Regions from separate parts of the Photobacterium sp. S4TG1 genome, predicted to be linked through region 2. Evidence: riboswitches for the same ligand, from Rfam matches in the RefSeq annotation. Region 2 holds a riboswitch; each other region holds the start of a gene.
What was found. Region 2 has a riboswitch for thiamine pyrophosphate ahead of thiC (phosphomethylpyrimidine synthase ThiC). Riboswitches for the same ligand answer to the same signal wherever they lie in the genome.
Positions count from the first base shown of each region.

Region 1: linked by a shared signal. The riboswitch ahead of thiD (bifunctional hydroxymethylpyrimidine kinase/phosphomethylpyrimidine kinase) and the one ahead of thiC (phosphomethylpyrimidine synthase ThiC) in region 2 are both predicted to bind thiamine pyrophosphate.
Region 3: linked by a shared signal. The riboswitch ahead of thiB (thiamine ABC transporter substrate binding subunit) and the one ahead of thiC (phosphomethylpyrimidine synthase ThiC) in region 2 are both predicted to bind thiamine pyrophosphate.

Region 1 covers NZ_JAYXUH010000005.1:45,549-47,820, reverse strand. The annotation lists gene VXS03_RS08415 (hypothetical protein) at 71-556, opposite strand; TPP riboswitch at 944-1,045, shown strand; gene thiD (bifunctional hydroxymethylpyrimidine kinase/phosphomethylpyrimidine kinase) at 1,153-1,995, shown strand; gene VXS03_RS08405 (ABC transporter ATP-binding protein) at 1,985-2,272, shown strand, end outside.
Region 2 covers NZ_JAYXUH010000017.1:91,283-93,554, forward strand. The annotation lists gene thiC (phosphomethylpyrimidine synthase ThiC) at 1-1,055, opposite strand, end outside; TPP riboswitch at 1,172-1,269, opposite strand; gene VXS03_RS16805 (universal stress protein) at 1,396-1,818, opposite strand; gene crcB (fluoride efflux transporter CrcB) at 2,023-2,272, shown strand, end outside.
Region 3 covers NZ_JAYXUH010000014.1:37,191-39,462, reverse strand. The annotation lists gene VXS03_RS15065 (DUF547 domain-containing protein) at 1-551, shown strand, start outside; TPP riboswitch at 580-696, shown strand; gene thiB (thiamine ABC transporter substrate binding subunit) at 771-1,802, shown strand; gene thiP (thiamine/thiamine pyrophosphate ABC transporter permease ThiP) at 1,815-2,272, shown strand, end outside.

The DNA.
Region 1 (2,272 bases), on a different contig from region 2:
TATAAGATAATCAAAATTGTGATGGGCATTATACTATTATATAAATTAGTAGATTAAACATATATATCTATTATTTACCATAATCTGTCAGCATCTTTTTCAATAACGTATTTATGTCTTTAGTTTTTTTATTTCTTTTAGTAAGAGAACTTAACGATATTATCTCTTTGGATTCTTCTTTTATAATTTTATCTTCATTCGCTTTTAATTTCATTTTTTGCACTGTTGGTAATAATAATCTAACTTCTTCACCGCTATCATTTATCAACAATACAATATTTTCTGATTCAACTTGTACAATAGTTAGTAAACCATGTTTCTGTGATTTGATTTTTTCACCAACCATAATAGATTCAGGAGGTACCGAGCGGTCCGCTAACAGCCCACTTCTTAACTTTGCAGCACTAATAGATCGAATGTTTCCCGTATTTTCGAAAAAAACAATAACTGTGTGTGTGTTGTAATATTCAATAACACGAACCAAACCATATTTTTTAGTGCTGAATATAGCGCCATTTTGCATATCTTGCGGCGCAGCCATTTTTTTAGCTAACATACCTTTTCCTATCCATACAACTAAGTATAATTTTCACTTTTCTTTTAATATTATATACATATAAAAAAGTAAGATAAAATGCAATTTTTACCTATTTATACTTTTTTATATTGTCGATAGCATTACATTTAACCAAGAAATACAGTATATGCTTATCTACTTACTACGTATTTAAATATATATAAATACGTAGTAATAAACACTTTCAATTTATGATGTAAAAAAGTAACAACTTTTTACGCTCTCCATAAAAAACCACTTCAGCTCACAACAATAAAACATTCACCAATTTAATATGTTATGTGTTAACAATCTCGCGTAGTATTCGTAACGTGTTATTTCTTAATAAAATAGAGTGACAATTAAATTATTCTGAATTAGGATAATTGCCATTAGTCGGGGGGCGTTAAGCTGAGATCACTGTAAATGGTGGGACCCGTTGAACCTGAACCAGTTAGCACTGGCGGAGGGAACTAACTATCAACGGATTATCAACGTTAATAGATGCAAGCTAAGTCAACTGCACACTCTCATGCCGCAGTTTACACTTCCCGCTTGATAACTTGTTCCTGATGCTAGCGCGTAAGGAATGAAGTATGCCACACACCCCATCATCGCATCACACAACTACCCCTATTGTATTGACGATTGCAGGATCAGACAGTGGCGGCGGCGCGGGGATTCAAGCTGATATTAAAGCCATTTCAGCAACAGGTAGTTATGCTTGCTCGGTTATTACGGCGATTACCGCCCAAAATACGCAAGGTGTTAGCGGCATACTTGCCATTCCTCTTGATATGGTTGAGCAGCAGCTGGACGCCGTATTCAGCGATTTAAATATTCAAGCCGTCAAAATTGGCATGCTCGCCGACAGTGATATTATTCGACTAGTTGCTGCAAAAATTCGTCATTACAAACCACCATTTTTAGTCATTGATCCAGTAATGGTAGCCACCAGCGGTGATGTGCTATTACAACAACAGGCTATAACTACTCTCAAAACAGAATTGCTACCACTGGCTGATATTATTACCCCTAACCTACCAGAAGCGGCGGCATTAACAGGTTTAGACATTCCACAATCACTGGCTGATATGCAAGCGATGATCAGTGCATTACGAGAGATTAATCCTCATGCAGTGTTACTCAAAGGTGGGCATTTAGAACAAAGTAGTGATAGCACTGATTTACTCATTCTCGCCTCTGACGTTATTGAGCTGACAACACCTCGCATTAACACTAACAACACTCACGGCACGGGTTGTACTCTGTCTGCGGCTATCGCATCTTATTTAGCTCAAGGCAATGATCTTACAACGGCAACTACCTTGGCTAAACGCTACATTACTGCCGCCATAACCGCTGCCGATGAACTCAATATCGGCCATGGTCACGGCCCTGTGAATCACTTTTTTGCAGGTCATCATCATGTGCGCTGATCTGGAAATCACCATTACTAATGGCAGTTTACGCTATCACTCAACGAAAAATGACCAGCAAAATAATGCGGTAATTGAAAACCTTAATCTAACTATTGCCGCCAATAAATGGACTTGTCTGGTGGGTAAAAGTGGTTGTGGTAAAAGCACCCTGATCAAGTTTTTAGCCGGATTACTCAACGAAAGTACCCAATGGCAAGGTCAACTGACAATCTCAGATAATCAGCCTTTAACAGGACGAGTCGCTTATATGGCGCAACAAGATCTGTTATTGCCT
Region 2 (2,272 bases):
CCGCCACGAGAAACAATCCCTGTCACCCGTTTAGCCGTCATAGGTACATACCGTAATAAAACGCCAGCATGAATCGTAAAGTAATCGACACCTTGCTCAGCTTGCTCTAATAACGTATCTCGAAAAACATTCCAATTTAGATTTTCCGCAACGCCCTTTACTTTTTCTAAGGCTTGATACATCGGCACGGTTCCAATGGGTACCGGACTATTACGAATGATCCATTCTCGTGTTTCATGAATATTACGTCCCGTTGATAAATCCATCACCGTATCGCCGCCCCACCGAGTCGACCATACTAATTTCTCAACTTCTTCTTCAATGGATGAGCTCACGGCTGAATTACCAATATTGGCATTAACCTTTACTAAAAAATTACGCCCAATAATCATTGGTTCAACTTCTGGGTGATTGATATTTGCAGGAATAATCGCACGCCCAGCCGCAACCTCTTGACGCACAAATTCAGGCGTGATTTGTAAAGGGAGATTAGCACCAAAATTAACGCCGGGGTGTTGTTGATTTAGCGCTTCATCATCATAGTGCGCTCGCCCCATATTTTCGCGAATCGCAATATATTCCATTTCAGGCGTAACAATACCTTGGCGGGCGTAATGCAGTTGAGTTACACACTTACCGTTATTAGCACGTCGAGTTGGAGCGCGCTGATTAAAACGCAATGAATCCAAACTCTGATCATGTAAGCGTTCATTAGCGTAGTCAGAACTTAATTCAGATAATAATTCAGTATCATTACGCTCAATGATCCACGCTTGGCGCACAGGAGGCAAACCACGATAAATATCTATGGAATGGTCAGGATCGGTATAAAATCCAGAAGTATCATAAACACAAATAGGTTGGTTCGGTTCAAAAATAGGGTGTTGTTTAGGACCACTAATAAGGCTATCAGCTAAAGCGATTTCTCGCATCGGTACTGAAATATCAGCACGACTACCAGTAACATAGACTTTTCGTGAATTAGGATAGGGTTGAGCCGTTAATGACTCGATAAATTGTTTCGCTTCCAATCTCGCTTGCTTGCGATTCGACACAGCAATTTCCTTTAATATTATAGGGAAAAGTGCTTATCAGATGGGCGTAAACAAGAGCGATGCATACAATTATGCATCATCAAATACGTACAGTGATCCTCAATAAGGATATGTAGTAAAGATAACCTCTTGTTCCCTTCGCAGGTATTAGCCTGATCAGGTTCAACGGATCCCGCAATGCGGTCTCAGCCATATGGCACTCCGACAAGTAAGTGAATTAGTATAAGTACTTTGGTTGTGATCGCAACAGTTTATTAACAATAAATATAACACATAGTGACAGATAGCAAAAAGCCGTGCAATTTCCACGGCTTTAATTTCATGGTAATCACTACAATGTTTATTGTGAGATAAGTACATCGCACTTAAGGTGCTGAGCTAATGTTTCACTTACATCACCAAAAAGATGAATAGTAGATTTGTGATAACCCGTAATAACCAACTTAGCTTCAACTTTTTCAGCTAATTCTTCGATATGCTTAGTAATATCACCATTAGCAATATGTAATCCCGAAACAGGGTAAGATGAAGCTGCCGCTAACTCTGATAATTGTGACATCCGCTGTTTAGCAATTGCATCGTGCTCTTCTTGCAGTTCAATCTCAACATCAATAAAACTCACATTACCAATACCAGGCTCAACATAAGCAATATGCAATTCAGCATTATTTTGGTCTGCAATAATTCCAGCCTTTACCATTAATTTATGAGCAAATTTATCTTCAGGATTAACAGCAAGTAATATTGTTTGATATAGCGACATAGCCTATCTCCATGAGCCAACGCCCAGTAGTTAATTTCTTAGTTATGATTATGATGCTATAAATGTAGCTATACAACCAACTATGTGCCGACATTTTAATTTACGCTTAAATCAATGATTGCAGTTATCGAGAGTATTAACTAACTCAACAAGCGATTATTATGACGGTTTTTAATTATCACTTTTAACTGAAACGAGATACCAATGAGCCAATATATATTACTAGGATTCATCGCAATTGGTGGTGCATTCGGCGCCTGCTCACGATACTTAATTTCGGAGCTTTGCGTTATTTTATTTGGCCGTGGCTTCCCATACGGAACATTAACCGTCAATATTATTGGTTCGCTAATTATGGGACTATTAATGTCGGGATTAAATCAAGGAATGATTGAGGCAGCACCATGGCGCCCAATGATTGGCTTAGGCTTTCTTGGAGCATTAACGACCTTCT
Region 3 (2,272 bases), on a different contig from region 2:
TCAATCACTTATCTAACCTTGATCCACGCCAATATAACCGTGATGTTCAATTTGCTTATTGGGTTAATTTGTATAATGCACTTACCGTCCAATTGATCATTAATAATTACCCGATTACATCTATTACTAAACTCGGTGGTTTTTTCAGTTTTGGCCCTTGGGATCAACCCATTGTGACCATCACAAATAAAACCTTAAGTTTAAATGACATTGAGCATCGTATATTACGTCCGATCTGGCGTGATCCTCGCATTCATTATGCGGTTAATTGTGCGAGCTTAGGTTGTCCTGATTTACTCCCTCAAGTATTTGACAGTCATCACCTTGATCAACAACTCAATAATGCTGCCAGCCGTTTTATTAATAGTAATAAAGGGGTACGTACAAACTCAAAACAAACAACTTTATCGTCAATTTATGACTGGTATAGCGTTGATTTTGGTAATCGACAGGCCTTGTTGCAGCATATAAACCATTATCGAGAGCATCAAAAAATCAATGGCGATAACATTAAATTTGACTACAATTGGCAGTTAAATCAGAAGCTATAACTTAGTACAAGTTACAGGTACAATATGCATGTTCTCATTGGGGAGCCATTAGGCTGAGATTGTTGTTATTATCTTGTTTGATATAACAGAACCCATTGAACCTGAACCAGGTAATGCTGGCGTAGGAATTGAGATACACATGGGTATTTACCCCTGTCTAGCTGCTATTACAGCATGCTGCTAACACCTCTCAACCCTGTGCCGCTCTCTTTTTCTATTATGTTTGCAGAATGTAAGCATGAGGAGCGCATAGTGAAAATCAATTATACCCTATTACCCTTACTTTCAATCACATTGCTCTCAAGTAATGTTTTTGCCGCAGATAATACCCTTAATGTTTATACCTACAGCTCATTTTCGTCTGAATGGGGACCTGGACCGCTCATTAAAAAAGCCTTTGAAGCCCAATGTGATGGTTGTAAGGTTAATTTTGTATCGTTAGAAGATGGGGTTTCTATCTTAAATAGAGTCCGTTTAGAAGGTAATAGCAGTAGAGCAGATATTTTATTAGGACTTGATAACAACCTAATGACCGAAGCTAAACAAACAGGGTTATTAGCTAAACAACAGGTTGATCTTAGCAAGTTAACACTCCCAAAAGGCTGGCATGACGATACTTTTATTCCTTTTGATTATGGCTATTTTGCATTTGTTTATAACAGCAATAAATTATCCAACCCACCAACCAGTTTAAAAGCGCTGGTTAACGATCAAAACATCAGTGTGATCTACCAAGATCCACGCACATCAACTCCAGGTCAAGGGCTGATGTTATGGATGAAATCAGTGTATGGTGATAAAGCTGCTGCCGCCTGGCAACAATTAGCTAAACATACCGTTACCGTCACCAAAGGCTGGTCAGAAGCTTACAGTATGTTCCTTGATGGTGAAGCTGATATGGTATTGTCTTATACCACCTCTCCGGCTTATCACATTATGGAAGAGCATAAAAACCAATATAAAGCGGCCAATTTTAAAGAAGGCCATTACATGCAAGTTGAAGTTGCCGCCAAAATGAAAAACAGTCCTCATCCTAAACTGGCCGATCAATTTATACAGTTCATTGTTAGTGACGGTTTTCAATCTCAAATTGCAACCCATAACTGGATGTATCCTGTCACCAAACAACCACTACCAGCGGCATTTGACCAACTAACGATTCCAGATAAAGCATTAGAATTTAGTGCTGATGAAGTAGCTCACAAGCGTAAAGCATGGATTCGAGAATGGCAGCAAGCGCTGACCCAATAATGGCATACAGCTGTGAATAAACGTATAACTCAACTTTTGCCCGGACTATTAAGTATCGGGCTTATTTTATTACTGGTGATCGCCGCAATCACCAGCCTTATTCTTCATGCAGGTCAATGGCAACTGAGTAGCTTATGGCATGATCCTTATCTACGCCATGTAACTCGGTTTAGTTTTTATCAAGCGATATTATCGACCTTACTTAGTCTTGTGCCAGCAATAGCGATTGCTTACGCATTTTCTCGACGTGATTTTATTGGCAAACAGTTATTATTACGTTTATTTGCGATGACGCTAGTTATGCCGGTGTTAGTCGCTGTATTTGGATTATTAGCTATCTATGGCAAAAGCGGCATCATTAGTCATGGATTAAGCTTACTTGGATTACCACGGCTAAACATTTATGGTCTAAGTGGCATTTTACTGGCGCATGTATTTCTTAATCTTCCCTTAGCGGTACGCTTTTTACT